Regions from separate parts of the Pseudomonas palmensis genome, predicted to be linked through region 1. Evidence: riboswitches for the same ligand, from Rfam matches in the RefSeq annotation. Region 1 holds a riboswitch; each other region holds the start of a gene.
What was found. A riboswitch is a leader RNA that binds a small molecule or an ion and turns the genes downstream of it on or off. The one in region 1 is predicted to bind cobalamin.
Positions count from the first base shown of each region.

Region 2: it holds a riboswitch for cobalamin, as region 1 does, so the genes downstream of both, ACPRTJ_RS19175 (TonB-dependent receptor plug domain-containing protein) here and ACPRTJ_RS23055 (CbtB domain-containing protein) in region 1, are expected to answer to the same signal.
Region 3: it holds a riboswitch for cobalamin, as region 1 does, so the genes downstream of both, ACPRTJ_RS19795 (ABC transporter substrate-binding protein) here and ACPRTJ_RS23055 (CbtB domain-containing protein) in region 1, are expected to answer to the same signal.
Region 4: it holds a riboswitch for cobalamin, as region 1 does, so the genes downstream of both, cobO (cob(I)yrinic acid a,c-diamide adenosyltransferase) here and ACPRTJ_RS23055 (CbtB domain-containing protein) in region 1, are expected to answer to the same signal.

Region 1 covers NZ_CP187958.1:4,996,899-5,001,083, forward strand. Annotated here, with positions in the region: gene cobM (precorrin-4 C(11)-methyltransferase) at 1-217, opposite strand, end outside; gene ACPRTJ_RS23045 (cobalamin biosynthesis protein) at 245-649, opposite strand; gene ACPRTJ_RS23050 (CbtA family protein) at 649-1,338, opposite strand; gene ACPRTJ_RS23055 (CbtB domain-containing protein) at 1,350-1,535, opposite strand; cobalamin riboswitch at 1,650-1,878, opposite strand; cobalamin riboswitch at 1,935-2,132, shown strand; gene cobW (cobalamin biosynthesis protein CobW) at 2,231-3,301, shown strand; gene cobN (cobaltochelatase subunit CobN) at 3,305-4,185, shown strand, end outside.
Region 2 covers NZ_CP187958.1:4,130,454-4,134,638, forward strand. Annotated here, with positions in the region: gene ACPRTJ_RS19170 ((2Fe-2S) ferredoxin domain-containing protein) at 1-236, opposite strand, end outside; gene ACPRTJ_RS19175 (TonB-dependent receptor plug domain-containing protein) at 335-2,269, opposite strand; cobalamin riboswitch at 2,391-2,593, opposite strand; gene folD (bifunctional methylenetetrahydrofolate dehydrogenase/methenyltetrahydrofolate cyclohydrolase FolD) at 2,731-3,585, opposite strand; tRNA gene ACPRTJ_RS19185 (tRNA-Arg) at 3,871-3,947, shown strand; tRNA gene ACPRTJ_RS19190 (tRNA-His) at 3,989-4,064, shown strand; tRNA gene ACPRTJ_RS19195 (tRNA-Leu) at 4,118-4,185, shown strand, end outside.
Region 3 covers NZ_CP187958.1:4,276,734-4,280,918, reverse strand. Annotated here, with positions in the region: gene ACPRTJ_RS19800 (DUF1624 domain-containing protein) at 226-1,398, shown strand; cobalamin riboswitch at 1,439-1,633, shown strand; gene ACPRTJ_RS19795 (ABC transporter substrate-binding protein) at 1,780-2,793, shown strand; gene ACPRTJ_RS19790 (FecCD family ABC transporter permease) at 2,790-3,806, shown strand; gene ACPRTJ_RS19785 (ABC transporter ATP-binding protein) at 3,803-4,185, shown strand, end outside.
Region 4 covers NZ_CP187958.1:3,674,978-3,679,162, forward strand. Annotated here, with positions in the region: gene ACPRTJ_RS17000 (PQQ-dependent sugar dehydrogenase) at 1-553, opposite strand, end outside; gene ACPRTJ_RS17005 (hypothetical protein) at 632-1,210, opposite strand; cobalamin riboswitch at 1,361-1,582, shown strand; gene cobO (cob(I)yrinic acid a,c-diamide adenosyltransferase) at 1,718-2,329, shown strand; gene ACPRTJ_RS17015 (cobyrinate a,c-diamide synthase) at 2,326-3,621, shown strand; gene bluB (5,6-dimethylbenzimidazole synthase) at 3,618-4,185, shown strand, end outside.

The DNA.
Region 1 (4,185 bases):
GGCCGTTGGCGTGGGCCGTGCGCATCAGCTCGATGATCTGCCCCAGGTGCAGTTCGGCGCTGTTGATCACGGTTTCGGCGCGGTGGCCTTCGAGCACGGCGGCAGGCACCAGCGAGCCGGCATAGATGATCACCGGGCAGCTGTGGATCAGGCGCTGGCCCTTGACGGTGATCAGCTCGGGGTCGCCCGGGCCGGCACCGATGAAATAGACGGTCATGATGAATCCTTGGAAGATTGCGCGGCATTATCCGTCAAACGGCGGGGCCCAGGCCAATGCCAGGGTGGCGGCGCCTTGCACGGTGCGTGGCAGGCGCAGTGCGGCATTGGCGCCGCCGCGTTGCTCGGCCAGGGCCAGCGCGGCGCTTTCGGCCACCCCATGGCAGCCGCTGAGGGCGAACGCCGTGGGCGAACGGTGGCTCAGGCGGCTTTCGAAGGGGGCCAGTTGCGCGGCCGAAAAGAATACCAGCGGCAACCCCAGTTGCCTGGCCAGTTCATGCAGGCCGGGCTCGTCGGCCTTGAGGTCGATGCTGGCCAGCCCGGCGAGGGCAGAGGCGGGCAGGTGATGGGCGAACAGGGTCTGCTGGAGCAGGGCAGCCAGTTCGCGGGCCGGGCAGCCGCGACGACAGCCCAGCCCGGCATACAGCTGCATCAGGCTGGCTGGCGACGGTACAGCCAGGCACTGAGCAGGCCCAGGGCCAGCCAGAACGCGGCATTGGTCAACAGCGACGCCACTTTGAACTGCGCCTCCAGTGCTTGCGGCGCCAGGCTCTCGTGCACCTCCGGCTGCGGCGCACCGATCACGTGCGGAACAACCAGCAATGCCACACCCAGCGCCTTGAGCAGCCAGTTGTGGGCAAACACGATCAGGGCCAGGCCGGCAGCGGTGGCAGCCGCGGCGCCCACCCACCACAGTTGACGCTGCGCCAGGTCGGCGGCGGCGGTGCCCGGCAGCTCTGGCGGCAGCCCGAGGGTGGGCGCCAGGCAGAATACCGCGAACCCGGCAAGCCCCCAGGCTGCACCGGTGGCGGTACGGCCCGGCGCACGCAGGGTGTACAGCGCAGCCAGGATCAGGGCAAAGCCGACGGCCACCACCAGGTTGCCACCGGTGGTCGACAGCACGCGCTGCCAGCCGTCTTCAGGCGACCAGGCCTCGGCATCGTGGTGGTGGCCTTCACCCGCGGCGTCGGCATGTTCATGGGTTTGGGCGGCTGGTGCCGGGTTCTCGTAGGTTTCGGCCTGCAGAATCAGCGGTGCGACCCAGAAGCTTTGCAGCAGGGTCAGCAGCAGGGCGGCGAGCAGGCCGGTAAAGCCTGCGGTGCGGGCAATGCGCTTGATCATCGGGGCAGGTCTCAGTGGCAAGGGAACGCGGCGCTGTGGCGGGTATCGTGGGCAGCGTTGTGCACCGCCTCGATGTGCGAGAAGCCGGCGAAGTAGACCAGGCAAAGGCCCAGCAGCGATGCGCCGATGGCGACGGCCAGGCGCTGGCTGAGGGTAGTGGGGGTGACGAGGGGCTGGCTGGCGGTACTGATGGGCATGGCGCGTTCCTTTTTGCTGTTGTCGTGTCGTCGGGGCTGTCGGCAACAGGCAAGCGCGGCCAACCCCTGCGCGAGGCTCGCCCAGGGGTTCAACAGCGCCCGCCCACCGCGGGTTTGTCATGACTGTATCGGGCCGGTCTCCGGGCTTGCGAGGGCTGGCAGCATGCTCAGCCTGAGGGCGTCACCTTCCCATGCCGCACAGCTGGCACAGTGGTAAAGACGCTTTCCTCGCTTACCGTTGCGGGGGCAGCACCGGATTTGTCGCTGCTTCTTTGCAGAAGCGGCTGACGCACCGGTTTCCCGTTTCACCTTGTAAAAAGGCACCCGAACGAATGCGGCTAGCAAATCATGCGCGCCGGCATCCGTCAATACAGCGGTTGACCTGCCCCGGACCACTGCGTAGCCTAGCCGCTTCGAGGTTCTGCGGCCCTGGCTGCAGCTAAGACGGGAATACGGTTCAAGCCGTGGCTGCCCCCGCAACTGTAAGCGTTAACGGCATCGGCCGTGCCACTGCCCCGGGCGGGAAGGCGTCGATGCTGCCGGCAGGCGTGCCGGCACAGCGCGAGCCAGGAGACCTGCCTCGAACAGTTTCCGACTTTCAACCGGGCGGGGTGATCCGGTGGCGAATGCGCTCAGGCAGCAAGGCTCCTGCGGCTCTCGTCCTGCATGCCCGCCATCCTGCCAAGGGCACCCCCATGAAAACACTGGCCAAACTCCCCGTCACCATCGTTACCGGCTTCCTCGGCTCGGGCAAGACCACCCTGCTGCGGCACATGCTCGACAACGCCCAGGGCCGCCGCATCGCGGTGATCGTCAACGAGTTCGGCGAGCTGGGCATCGATGGCGAGATCCTCAAGCAGTGCAGCATCGGCTGCACCGAGGAAGAAGCCAGCGGGCGCGTCTACGAGCTGGCCAACGGCTGCCTGTGCTGCACCGTTCAGGAAGAGTTCTTCCCGGTGATGCGCGAGCTGGTGGCGCGCCGTGGCGACCTGGACCATATCCTCATCGAAACCAGCGGCCTGGCGCTGCCCAAGCCGCTGGTGCAAGCCTTCCAGTGGCCGGAAATCCGCAACGCCTGCACGGTCGATGCGGTGATCACCGTGGTCGACAGCCCGGCCGTGGCCGCCGGCACCTTCGCTGCCTACCCCGACCAGGTGGACGCCCAGCGCAAGCTCGACCCGAACCTGGACCACGAGTCCCCACTGCACGAACTGTTTGCCGACCAGCTGGCCAGCGCCGACCTGGTGGTGCTGAACAAGGCTGACCTGATCGCTGCCGACGACCTGGCCAGGGTGCGCGCCGAGGTGGCCGAGGAACTGCCGCCTGCGGTCAAGGTGGTGGAGGCCAGCAGCGGCCGCCTGCCGTTGGACGTATTGCTGGGTCTGGGCGCCGAATCCGAGCAGCACATCGACGCGCGCCGTACCCACCACGATTCGCACCATGACGGCGATGACGACCACGACGATCACGACCATGATGCTTTCGACTCCATCTCCATCGAGTTGCCCCAGGCCGACGAAAGCCTGCTGCTCGATGCCCTGACCCAACTGGTGGTGCAGCACGGCATCCTGCGCGTGAAGGGCTTCGCGGCCATTCCGGGCAAGCCGATGCGTCTGCTGGTGCAGGGCGTGGGTACGCGCTTCGACAAGCACTTCGACCGCGCCTGGCGCAGCGACGAGCCACGTACCACGCGCCTGGTGCTGATCGGCCAGGACCTTGACGCCGTGCACCTCGAAGCCAGCCTGCGCGCCGCACTGGGCGCCTGACCCATGCACCTGCTGCGGACCCAGCCCGGCGGCTTTGTGCCGGACGACAGCATCGCCGACCTCGGCCAGACCCCCGCCGACCTGGTGATTCTCTGCAGCGGTGATTCGCACCTGGCACTGCTGGCCGAAACCGCCCAGCAGTTGCCGGACGACTACCCCAGCCTGCGCCTGGCCAACCCGATGCAGGTGCAGAACCATGCTTCGGTCGACCTGTATGTGGACGAAGTGCTGCGCCATGCCAAGGTCATCCTGGTGTCGCTGCACGGCGGCATCGGTTACTGGCGCTATGGCGTGGAGCAACTGGTGGCGCTGGCGGGGCGGGGCGTGCAACTGATCCTGGTGCCGGGCGACGACCGCCCGGACCCTGAGCTGACCAGCCTGAGCACGGTGCCCGCTGCCCAGGCCGAACGGTTGTGGCACTACCTGCGCCAGGGCGGCAAGGCCAATGCGCTGAACCTGTTCCAGTGCCTAGCCAGCCAATGGCTGGGCCGCGACTACCGCTGGGACGAGCCGCAGCAGTTGCCGCGCACCAGTGTCTATCACCCGCAACACCCCCAGGCGAGCGTGGACAGCTGGCGTGCCCTGTGGCAGACCGGCCAGCCCGTGACGCCGATCATCTTCTACCGCTCGCACCTGCAGGCCGCCAACACGGGGTTCATCGATGCGTTTTGCGAGCGTCTGCAAGGCGCGGGGCTCAACCCGCTGCCGATTGCCGTGGCCAGCCTCAAGGAGGCAGCCTGCCTGGACCAGGTCGAGCAATGGCTGGACCAGGTCGACGCGGCCCTGATCATCAACACCACAGGCTTTGCCCAGTCCAGCCCGCAGCAGCCGCATTTGCGCCCGTTCCGGCGCGACATCCCGGTGCTGCAGGCCATCTGCGCACA
Region 2 (4,185 bases), 870 kb from region 1:
CAGCGCTCGGGGTAGACGGTGGCGACCGGGCCCAGGTTGCACGGGAACTGGCAGTGGGTACGGGTCAGCAGCACGCCGTCGGCGGTTTCCATGCGCTGGGCGGCGAGCAGTTCGTTGCGCACCACTTTCCACACCTGCTGCGCGCCGCGCTGGGTGCAGCGCGGGCCGGTGCACAGCATCACGTGGCGGGCGTGGGCGGGAATGTGCGACCACTCGGGTTTGCTGGGGATGGGCATGGGCTTGTCCTTGAGTCCGTGGTGCGGCTTTCGCGGGTCAAGCCCGCTCCCACAGGTGACGGATGAGCCTGTGGGAGCGGGCTTGACCCGCGCTGCTTCTAGAAGCTGTAGGTGTAACGCACTTCGCTGGTGAACGGCCTTCCCAGGTTCTGCACCTTGCGTGCGCCGCTGTCCATGCTGGTGGTGTAGTCGCGGTCCAGCAGGTTCTCCAGCAGCAGGCTCAGGCGATGCTGGCGGGCGCCGTCCAGGTAGCGGTAGGCATCGGCGTCCACCACGGTGTAATGCCCGTAGTCCACATCCCGCGGGCTTTTTACCGTGCCGATGTAGCGCACCGCCGCGCCTGCGCCCCACATCCGGTCACCCGACTCGTACCCCAGCCGGCTGCGTGCAAAGAACCCGGGAATGTTGTTGAGGGTGGCGCCGTTGCGCGACTCGCTCAGGTTGCGCGTCATGTCTGCCGCCAGCTGCCAGCGGTCACTGAGCTGGAACTGCCCGTTGACCTCGACGCCGCGCACCTGGATCTCGCCATCGCCGTTGACCCATTGTGCATCCACGATGGTGATCAGGTCCTCGATGCGCCGGGTGAACAGCGTACCGCTCAGGCTGTAAGGCTGGCCCTGGATCAGGCCGGTGTAGTCCAGGCCCAGTTCGGCATTGCGGCTCTTCTCCGGCTTGAGGTTGGGGTTGCCCATCTCGTCGCCCGGTTCGTTGACGTACAGTTGCTCGGCGTTGGGCAGCTTGTAGGCGGTGCCGAACTGGCCGCGCAGCTTGAGCTGGTCGGTCAGGTCGTAGAGCGAGGTGAGCATGCCCACCGTGGCACTGTCACCGCCGCTCAGGTGCTCGCGGCGCACGCCGATGCTGGGGTGCCAGTCAGGCAGGGCGTCGATGACAGGGCGCAGCTGCACATACAGCGCATGGGCCTCGGCCTGGTTGTTATCGATCTTGAGCACGTCGTCCTTGCCCTTGAACCACTGGTTGTCGGTACCGAACACCAGGGTGTGCTCGCCGGGGAGCACGGCCTTGCCTTCGGCCTGCATGCCCCAGTCGCTGAAGCCCCAGTAGTCATCGTGGTTGAGGGTGCGGGTGCTGCCGTCGGTGTTGTTGTAGATGCGGGTGTAGCGCGTATCCCAATCGTTCATGTGGCCTTTGACGAAGTAGCTGAAGTCGGGGTTCAGGCGCTGCTCGAAGGTGGCCGTGGCGATCTGCTGCACGCGGTCGTTGGTGGTACGGCGGTTGGCGTCCGGGCGCAGGAAGTCCAGGTTGGCGGCGCTGTACTGGTAGAACAGCTCCAGGCGGCTGTCATCGCCCAGGCTTTGTGCGGCCTTGGCGCCGAAGGTGTTGACCTCGTAGCTGCGCTTCTTGTCGCTGACCGTCGAGGTGATCTGGCTGCTGTGGTAGGGCTGGTAGCCCTCGGACACGTTGTGGCTGACGTAGGCCAGCAGCCCCAGGTCGCCCAGGCCGTTGCTGAAGATGCGCTCGATACGGGCATCGCCGTTGCGCCCCATGAAGCTGTCGACGCCCAGGTTGACCTGGCCCGAGGGGTCGCGGCTATGGGCCGAACGGGTGACGATGTTGATGACCCCGGCCACGGCCTGGGTGCCGAACAGCAGGCTCTGGCCGCCCTTGAGTACCTCGATGCGCTCGATGGCGGCGGCGGGCAGGGTGTCTATATAGATGCCGCCGTAGAGGCGGTTGTTCAGGCGCACCCCGTCGAGCATGATCAGCGTGTCGTCGTTGCGCCCGCCCAGCAGCGAATAGGTGCCATAGTCGAACGGCCCCTGCTTGGGCGCCACATACAGGCCGGGGACGAACATCTGCAGCACGCGGGTGATGTCGGCGCTGGGGCCGGCGCGCTCGATCTGCTCGCGGTCCACGACCTCCACCTTGCTGCCATAGCGCGCCATCTCGGCCACCGTGGTGGACTCCACCGAGGGTGCGGAGACGATCTGCTGGTCGAGGGTCAGGGGTTCGCTGGCCGCCAGGGCCGGGCTGCCGATCAGGCAACCGATCAGGGTAAAACGACGTGTCTTCATCTACTTCTCGAAAAAGGATTTTTCGGGAAGCGCACAGGAGGGTTCCGGCGAACGCGCGCCAGAATACCGGCTCGTGCCCGCCCACCGCAGGTTTGCCAAAATGACTGAACGCATCCTTTCAACAGTCGTGGGTTTGCAGGCCGGTCTCCGGGCTTGCGAGGCTCGAAGTCATCCGCCTTCCCATGCGTTGCGCACAGTGGCCTGTTGGATGCTTCACTCGCTTACCGTTGCGGGGGCAGCGCCGGACTAGTCATGCAAGACGCACCGGCTTCCCGTTTCACCTGCTGCACGGCGGCAGCAGGCACCTGAAACTGGGCCGCATCTGACCATTGTCATGACCGTTCGTCAACCTGACGGCCTTTGCTGACGAGCGTGCGTTTGTTCCAGGCCAAAAAAAACGGCACCTTCTCAGGTGCCGTTCCTTTAGTGGCTAGCGCCGCTGGAACTTAAATCCAGCGGGGTCAACCGTGCAGCTCTTCGGCCGCATACAAGGTGTTCTCCAGCAGGCACGCCCGGGTCATCGGCCCGACGCCGCCTGGCACCGGAGTGATCCAGCCGGCGCGGGGCAGGGCGGTCTCGTAGACCACGTCGCCCACCAGCTTGCCGTCTTCCTGGCGGTTGATGCCCACGTCGATGACGATGGCGCCTTCCTTGATCCATTCACCCTTGACCAGCCCCGGCTTGCCGGCAGCCACCACCACCAGGTCGGCGCGGCCGACGTGGCCGGCCAGGTCCTTGGTGAAGCGGTGGGTCACGGTCACGGTGCAGCCGGCCAGCAGCAGCTCCATGGCCATGGGGCGGCCGACGATGTTCGAGGCGCCCACTACCACCGCATTCATGCCGTACAGGTCCTGGCCGGTGCTGTGCAGCAGGGTCATGATGCCTTTGGGGGTGCACGGGCGCAGCAGCGGGATGCGCTGGGCCAGGCGGCCTACGTTATAAGGGTGGAAACCGTCCACGTCCTTGTCGGGGCGAATGCGCTCGAGCAGCAGCGAGGCATCCAGGTGCGCCGGCAGTGGCAGCTGCAGCAGGATGCCGTCGATGTCGGCGTCTTCATTTAGGCGGTCGATCAGGTCGGTCAGCGCCTGCTGGGTGGTGTCGCTGGGCAGGTCATAGGCCTGGGAGTTGAAGCCGACCTCTTCACAGTCTTTACGCTTGTGCGAAACATAGACTTGGGAGGCGGGGTCGCTGCCTACCAGGATCACTGCCAGGCCGGGGGTGCGCAGGCCTTGCTCGCGACGTTGCGCGACACGTTGGGCGATCTGCTGGCGCAGGCTGGCGGCGATCGCCTTGCCGTCGATAAGTTGTGCAGTCATGACGCGTGATTAACCATCGAGAGGGAATAAAAAGAGCGCGCATTCTCGCATGACCGGGGCGCAGGGCAAAGGCGCTTGGTCTGGCAATTCCCCTAACCCCTTAAATAAAATGAATTTTTTTCAAAAAGGTGTTGACGACTTTGCCGCTCGTCTATAACATTCATCGCACTTGTCGGGCAGAGCCTAGCACTGGTTAGCAAGGTCAGGCAGAATAAGTGGTTTTGATAGCTTGTTCGGTATGACTAAAAGTTAATTTGTAATCCTAACAGAAAGCAGATTAAATATGCGCCCGTAGCTCAGCTGGATAGAGCATCCGCCTTCTAAGCGGATGGTCGCAGGTTCGAGTCCTGCCGGGTGCGCCAATACAGGCAGCTGGCACAAGTAAAAGCAGTAAAGCAATATGGTGGGCGTAGCTCAGTTGGTAGAGCACAGGATTGTGACTCCTGTTGTCGTGGGTTCGATCCCCATCGTCCACCCCATATTCTAAAAGGCGCCCGATGAAAATCCGGCGCCTTTGCTTTAAAAGCTTCACGCGGACGTGGTGAAATTGGTAGACACACTGGATTTAGGTTCCAGCGGCGCAAGCTGTAAGAGTTCGAG
Region 3 (4,185 bases), 720 kb from region 1:
ACCATCCTTTTGGGAAGGTGCCGGCCCCGAGAGCGGGAGCCTTGTGCAAGGGTTTTGCGAGGCGGCATTTTGTCACGCAGGGTCGACGGGTTCCAGCGCGCAGCGCCAGATGGGTGCGGTCTGATGTCGCAGCATGGCAGTCAAGATTGTAAGGAAGATTTACCGAGCGAATAGAAATGTTATACAGTAACCATTCAATTCGCCCCCTCTGCCTGCGACCTTTCAATGACTAGCGCTACTGCCCTCCCCGCCGCCAGCAAACCGAGCCAACGCCTGCTGTCCATCGATGCCCTCAGGGGCCTGGTGATCCTGTTCATGCTGCTGGACCACGTGCGCGAAACCTTCTTCCTGCACCGCCAGGTGAGCGATCCGATGGCCATCGACAGTACCGAACCTGCGCTGTTCGTCAGCCGTACGCTGGCCCACCTGTGCGCCCCGGTGTTCGTGCTGCTGACCGGTCTGTCGGCCTGGCTTTATGGCCAGAAGCACCAGGGCCGGGGCGATGTGTCGGCCTTTCTGTTCAAGCGCGGGCTGTTTCTGGTGGTGCTGGAGTTCACCCTGGTGAACGTCGCCTGGACCTTCCAGCTGCCGCCCAGCGTGATCTACCTGCAGGTGATCTGGGCCATCGGCATCAGCATGATCGCCCTGGCGGCCCTGGTGTGGTTGCCGCGCCCGCTGTTGCTGGTGCTGGGCGCCGCGATCGTGGCCGGTCACAACCTGCTCGACGGCCTGCACTTTGCGCAGGGCTCTGCGCTGCACGTGCCGTGGGCGATCCTGCATGACCGCGGCTGGCTCGAGTTCTCCGACAGCCTGCGCCTGCGTACCTCGTACCCGGTGCTGCCGTGGGTCGGCGTGATCGCGCTGGGCTACGGCCTGGGCCCCTGGTTCGCCCACTCGATGCCGGCCGCCACGCGCCAGCGCCGTCTGCTGCTGGCAGGCCTGGCAACCCTGCTCGGCTTTGTCGCCCTGCGCCTGCTCAACGGCTACGGCGAGGCGCCTTGGACGGTTCAGGCCGACACCGCGCACACCCTGATGAGCTTCTTCAACATCACCAAGTACCCGCCCTCGCTGCTGTTCCTGGCCCTGACCCTGGGGGCTGGCCTGCTGTTGCTGCTGGGCCTGGAGCGCGCCGGGCAGCGTCGGTGGATCAGCACCCTGGCGGTGTTCGGCGCCGCACCGATGTTCTTCTACCTGCTGCACCTGTATGTGCTGAAAGTGGCGTACCTGGCCTGCGTTGCACTGCTGGGCCTGAACCAGGGCAATTACTTCGGCTTCGATGGTATCTGGGCGGTGTGGCTGACCGCCGTGCTGCTGGCCGTGGCGCTGTTCCCGCCGGTGCGCTGGTTTGCCGCGTTCAAGGCCCGCCGTCGCGACATTGCCTGGCTCAAGTACCTCTGAGGCTGGCGGGGTTTTGTTTCCCTGCGGGCGGCGTGATCGACTACCATGCCGCCCGCCGGTTTCCACACGGAATCAATAGGGAATCCGAGACGCCACTGCATGGCGTCAAACGGAACTGCCCCCGCAACTGTAAGTGCCGAGCCTGCTCCTGAAATGCCACTGGGTGACCCCCGGGAAGGCCGGAGCCAGGTGACGACGCACCAGTCAGGAGACCTGCCGGCACAGCAACAATCACTAACCGGCGGGGTGTCCGGGGAGTACATCTGTGCCGCGAGCGCCCCGCGCGCCGAACGGCCTTGCCCTGCCCTCGCGGCAGCGCCTGTCGATGTGTTTCCAGGTTGTACACCCCTGCCCGTGTACGGTTCGAATGGAGATCGCATCATGCAGTTGCCCCGCCTTGTCACCCTGCTCGCGGGACTGGGTCTGTCGACCCTGGCCCAGGCCGCCCCGACCCACTACCCGCTCACGCTGCAGAACTGCGGCATGCCGCTGACCTTCCAGCACGCGCCCGACCGCGCCGTGACCATCGGCCAGGCCGGCACCGAGATGTTCTACGCACTGGGCCTGGGCGACAGGCTGGTCGGCACCTCGCTGTGGTTCAACGATGTGCTGGCGCAGTACAAGGTGCAGAACGACAAGGTCGAGCGCCTGGCCGACAACGACCCCAGCTTCGAGGCGGTGATCGGCAAGCGCCCGCAACTGGTGGCGGTGCAGCTGGAGTGGATGGTCGGCCCGCAGGGCGTGGTCGGCACCCGCGAGCAGTTCCATGAGCTGAACATCCCCACCTACCTGATGCCGTCCGACTGCGAGGGCAAGGACAACCTGGTCGGCGCCGACGGCACCCGCCTGGAGCCGTTTCGCATCGACAGCATCTACAACAGCATCAGCCAGCTGGCCGAGATCTTCGACGTGCAGGCGCGTGGCGAGCGGTTGAACAGCGAGCTCAAGGCACGCCTGGCCAAGGCTGCCGCCACCGTGAAGGGCAAGGATCTGAAGGACACCAGCGCCCTGTTCTGGTTCTCCAGCGCAGACCTGGACATCGACCCGTACGTGGCCGGGCGCAAGGGTATCCCCGACTACATGCTGCAGACCCTGGGCGTGCGCAACGTGGTGCAGTCCGATGAGGAATGGCCGACCGTGGGCTGGGAAACCATCGCCAAGGCCAACCCCACCTTCCTGGTGATCGCGCGCATGGACCGTCGTCGCTTCCCGGCCGATGACTACCAGAAGAAACTCGAATTCCTGCGCAGCGACCCGGTCACGCGCAACATGGACGCGGTCAGACACAACCGCATCGTGATTCTCGATGCACATGCCATGCAGGCCAGCACGCGCCTGTTCAGCGGCATGGAGACCCTGGCCTCGGCCATCAACGGCTTCGACCTGGCGCCATGACAGGCAGCGTTGTGCGCGGCCTGCTCGCGTGCCTGGCCCTGCTGCTGGCGATACTGGCAGGGGTGGCGATTGGCGAAACGCCGATCGCCCCCTCGGTGGTGCTGCAGGTGCTGGCCAACAAGCTATGGGCCGCCGGGCACCTGCTGGACCCGATCGATGAAGGCATCGTGTGGAACTACCGCCTGACCCGTGCGCTGGTGGCCGCCGCCTGCGGCGCGGGGTTGGCCACCTGCGGGGTGGTACTGCAGTCGCTGCTGCGCAACCCGCTGGCCGACCCGTACCTGCTCGGCATCTCGGCCGGCGCCTCCACCGGCGCGGTGCTGGTGGCGCTGCTGGGGCTGGGCGCGGGGGCGATCACGCTGTCGCTGGGCGCCTTCGTCGGGGCCATCGCGGCCTTCGCGCTGGTGGCGCTGCTGGCCCGTGCCAGCGGGCCGTCCAACAGCACGGGGCAGATCATCCTCGCCGGGATCGCCGGCTCGCAGCTGTTCAACGCGCTCACCGCCTTTCTGATCACCCGGTCGGCCAGTGCCGAGCAGGCGCGCGGCATCCTGTTCTGGCTGCTGGGCAACCTCAGTGGCGTGCGCTGGCCGTCGGTGTGGCTGGCGGTGCCGGTGGCGCTGGCCGGCCTTGCGGTGTGCGTGTGGCATCGGCGGGCGCTGGACGCCTTCACCTTCGGCAGCGACTCGGCTGCCTCGCTGGGCATCCCGGTACGCCGCGTGCAGGTGCTGCTGATCAGCTGCGCGGCACTGGTGACGGCAGTGATGGTGTCGATCGTGGGCGCCATCGGCTTTGTCGGGCTGGTGATTCCGCATGCGATGCGGCTGCTGTTCGGTACCCCCCATGCGCGCCTGCTGCCGGCCAGCGCGCTGGGTGGCGCGCTGTTCCTGATTGCCGCCGACGTGCTCTCGCGCACCCTGATCAAGGGCCAGGTGATTCCGGTGGGGGTGATCACGGCGCTGGTCGGCGCACCGGTGTTCGCATTGATACTGATTGGCCGCAGGAGCGCCCGATGAACGCTGTCACCCACCCGCTGGATGAAGCTGCACTGCGCTGCACCGGGCTGGGTTTGAAGGTGCGCGATGCCGTGCTGCTGGACGCGGTCGACCTTGAGGTGCGCCGTGGCGAGACCCTGGGTATCGTCGGCCCCAACGGCTCGGGCAAGTCCACCCTGCTCAAGCTGCTGGCCGGGCTGCGCACGCCCACCTGCGGCGAGGTGCAGCTGGGCAGCAACGCGCTCAGGCAGCTGCCACGCCGCGAGGTGGCGCGGCGGTTGGCAGTGGTCGAGCAACAGGCCGACACCAGCGATGCGATCAACGTGTTCGATGCCGTGGCCCTGGGCCGCACGCCGTGGTTGTCGGCGTTGCGCCCGTGGTCGGCAGACGATCACGCCAT
Region 4 (4,185 bases), 1.3 Mb from region 1:
GGCGGGTGGCGCCTGGCTCGTAGGTGAAGCGCAACAGCCGATCGGTGTCGGCCACATAGAAGTCGTTGCCCACCAGGGCCATGCCGAACGGCGAGTTCAGCCCCTCGATGAAGGTGGTGCGGGTGTCGGCCACGCCGTCCTTGTCGCTGTCACGCAGCAGGGTGATGCGGTTGGGGCTGGGCACTCCGGCGCCGGCGCGGCCCATCACCTTGCCCATCACCCAGCCCTTGATGCCCTTGCCGTCATCGGGCTTGGGCGGCGCGTTGGTCTCGGCCACCAGCACGTCGCCGTTGGGCAGCACGTACAGCCAGCGCGGGTGGTCGAGCTTGTCGGCGAAGGCCACCACCTGGGTGCCTGCCGCAGCCTTGGGTTTGCCGCCCTCTGGCCAGCCGATGGCCGGCGCGATGTTTACCGTGGGGATGAAGGTCTTGTTCGGTTCGGGCAGGCGCGGCGACGGGCCGGTGCCATCGGTGACGTCCAGGCGGGCGTTCTCGCCGCAGGCCACCAGCCCGGTGGTGAGTGCCAGCAGTACAGCAATGCGCATGTTGCCCATGATCGGTGTCCCTCGCGAAGTTGGCCGTGTCCAGTAAGGTAGAGGCGGGCACGTCGGCGAGGTTCCCTCGACAGGGGCTCAGGCCTGCTTGAGCAGCAGCGCGATGCCGGGGTGGTAGCGGCCCACGTCGTCGTGCAGTTTGCGGTAGCCATAGGGGAACACCCAGGCGATGGCGCATGCATTGTGCTTTTGCAGGTCGTCGACCAGGTCCTGAAGCTCTTCGGGGCTGGCGTGTTGCCCGGCCTTGTACGGGCTGACGAACAGCGCGGCGACCTTGAGCTGGCTGGCATAGCCCACCAGGCGAGCCTGGGCGACGCTCTCCTGCAGGGCATCGGTGAGGTCGAGCTTGCCGACCCGTGGCCAGCGCTGGGTGGCTTGCAGGTAGGCGGTCTCTTCCTTGCTGGCGATCACCAGGTCGCAGTGCGCCGCACGCTCGCCTTCGTCGCGCTGCTTCTTGGTCTGCGCACCCTGCAAGGTCACCAGCTCCGCCTGCCAGGCGGCCGCGCTCAGCACGCCAAGGTTGCTTTGCACGCCTTGCCAGTAGGGGGCGTCGCTGTCGCCCAGGGTCTGGTTGTAGCGCTCCAGGCACTCGGCCCAACGTTCCAGGGCGGGGCGCAGGAACTCCAGACGCGGGTTGTTGATGATCAGACCTTGCATGCCGTGCTCCATTGTTATTGTGGATCGGAGAGGTGCGGATAATGGCTATGTGATATCACTGCAGTGAGTGTGACACAAGATGACATAAATGCCATTGATCCAGACCGCTTCGCAGCGCCTTTGATTGACGCTCATGGCCCAACCCTCTAACCTTCGCGACTTGTTTCAGGTGCTCTGCGGCCAAGGTGCCGGCAGGGTGAAACAGGGAAGCCGGTGGGCACGTGCAACGTGCGATTCCGGCGCTGCCCCCGCAACGGTAAATGAGTCGGGATCGCGCAGGGCCACTGGGTGCAACAGCCCGGGAAGGCGCGCGATCCGGGTCGATCAGACCCGCCCATGAGCCCGGAGACCGGCCTGTCACAGATCAACGGCATCACGGAGGGTGATGCGCGGTTCTCCCGGCCAGTGGCAGGGCCTGCGCGTTTTCCGTGTGCCATCGCCAACCTGCTGTCGCGCCGACTCGATCCCCCCGGTCCCTGTGCGCGCCAGTTGCCCACGGAGCCTCCGATGACCGACACCACCGATCGCGACGAACGCCATCTGGCGCGCATGCTGCGCAAAAAAGCGGTAATCGACGAACGCATTGCCAACTCGCCCAATGAATGCGGCCTGCTGCTGGTACTCAGCGGCAACGGCAAGGGCAAGAGCAGCTCGGCCTTCGGCATGCTGGCGCGGGCCCTGGGCCACGGCATGCAATGCGGCGTGGTGCAGTTCATCAAGGGCCGCAACAGCACCGGCGAGGAGCTGTTCTTCCGCCGCTTCCCCGAACAGGTGCGCTACCACGTGATGGGCGAGGGCTTTACCTGGGAAACCCAGGACCGCCAGCGCGACATCGCCGCCGCCGAGGCTGCCTGGGCGGTTTCGCGCCAGTTGCTGCAGAACCCGGCCATCGGTTTTGTAGTGCTCGATGAGCTCAACATCGCCCTCAAGCACGGCTACCTCGACCTCGACCAGGTGCTCGGCGACCTGCAGGCACGCCCACCGATGCAGCATGTGATCGTCACCGGCCGCGGCGCCAAGCCCGAGATGATCGAGCTGGCCGACACCGTGACCGAGATGGGCATGGTCAAGCATGCCTTCCAGGCCGGCATCCGTGCCCAGAAGGGCGTGGAACTATGAGGCAAACCCGTCATTGCCCGGCGGTGCTGATCGCGGCACCTGCATCTGGCCAGGGCAAGACCACGGTGACGGCCGCATTGGCGCGCCTGCACCGTAACCAGGGGCGCAAGGTCCGGGTGTTCAAGTGTGGCCCGGACTTTCTCGACCCGATGATTCTGGAGCGCGCCAGTGGCGCACCGGTGTACCAGCTGGACCTGTGGATGGTCGGCGCCGAGGAAAGCCGGCGCCTGCTGTGGGAAGCCGCCGCCGACGCCGACCTGATCCTGATCGAAGGGGTGATGGGGCTGTTCGACGGTACGCCGTCCAGCGCCGACCTGGCGCGGCATTTCGGCGTGCCGGTGCTGGCGGTGATCGACGGCACGGCCATGGCCCAGACCTTCGGCGCGCTGGCCCTGGGCCTGGCGCGCTACCAGCCCGACCTGCCGTTTGCCGGCGTGCTGGCCAACCGGGTGGGCTCGCTGCGTCACGCGCAACTGCTCGAAGGCAGCCTGACCGAAGGCCTGCGCTGGTACGGCGGGCTGTCGCGGGAAACCGGCATCGAACTGCCCAGCCGTCACCTGGGCCTGGTGCAGGCCAGCGAACTGACCGACCTGGACCTGCGCCTGGACGCCGCCGCCAACGCCCTGGGCGACAGCTGCGAGTCGGCCCTGCCGCCGGCGGTGGCCTTCGATGCGCCGCAGCCGCGCAGCATCGAGCCACTGCTGGCCGGCGTGCGGATCGGCGTGGCGCGCGACGAAGCCTTCGCATTCACCTATGGCGCCAGCCTGGACCTGTTGCGCGAGATGGGCGCACAGCTGAGCTTCTTCTCGCCGATCCACGACCGCCTGCTGCCAGACTGCGACAGCCTGTACCTGCCCGGCGGCTACCCTGAGCTGCACCACCATGCGCTGGCCGCCAACACGCCGATGCTGGCGGCGATCCGGGCCCATCACCAGGCCGGCAAGCCCTTGCTGGCCGAATGCGGCGGCATGCTCTACCTGCTCGATGCACTGACCGATGTGGCCGGCGAACGGGCCGAACTGGCCGGCCTGCTGCCGGGCGAGGCGGTGATGCAGAAGCGCCTGGCGGCCCTGGCCCTGCAAGCGGTAGAGCTGCCCGAGGGCACCCTGCGCGGGCATACCTATCACCATTCGCTGACCAGCACCGCGCTCGAACCCATCGCCCGCGGGCAAAGCCCCAACGGCGGGCGCGGCGCCGAGGCGGTGTACCGTTGCGGCCGGCTGACGGCCTCGTATGTGCATTTCTACTTCCCGTCCAACCCGTCTGCGCTGGCGGCGCTGCTGGCACCATGAGCGACCAGGCCTTCAACGACGCCGAGCGCGCGGCGGTCTACCGCGCCATCGGCGAACGTCGCGACATGCGCCATTTCAGCGGCGGCGAGGTGGCCCCCGAGCTGCTGGCACGCCTGCTGCAGGCGGCGCACCAGGCCCCGAGCGTGGGTCTGATGCAGCCCTGGCGTTTCATCCGCATCACCCGTCGTGAGCTGCGCCAGCAGATCCAGGCGTTGGTGGAGCAGGAGCGGGTGCGCACCGCCGAGGCACTGGGGCAGCGTTCTGACGATTTCATGCGGCTCAAGGTCGAGGGCATCAACGATTGCGCCGAGGTGCTGGTGGCGGCGCTGATGGACGGGCGCGAGGCGCACATCTTCGGCCGTCGCACCTTGCCGGAAATGGACCTGGCCTCGCTGTCGTGCGCCATCCAGAACCTGTGGCTGGCGGCCCGTGCCGAGGGCCTGGGCATGGGCTGGGTGTCGCTGTTCGAACCGCAGGCACTGGCCGACCTGCTGGGCATGCCGGCCGGTGCCAAACCGCTGGCGGTACTGTGCCTGGGCCCGGTCGAGGCGTTCTACGAGGTGC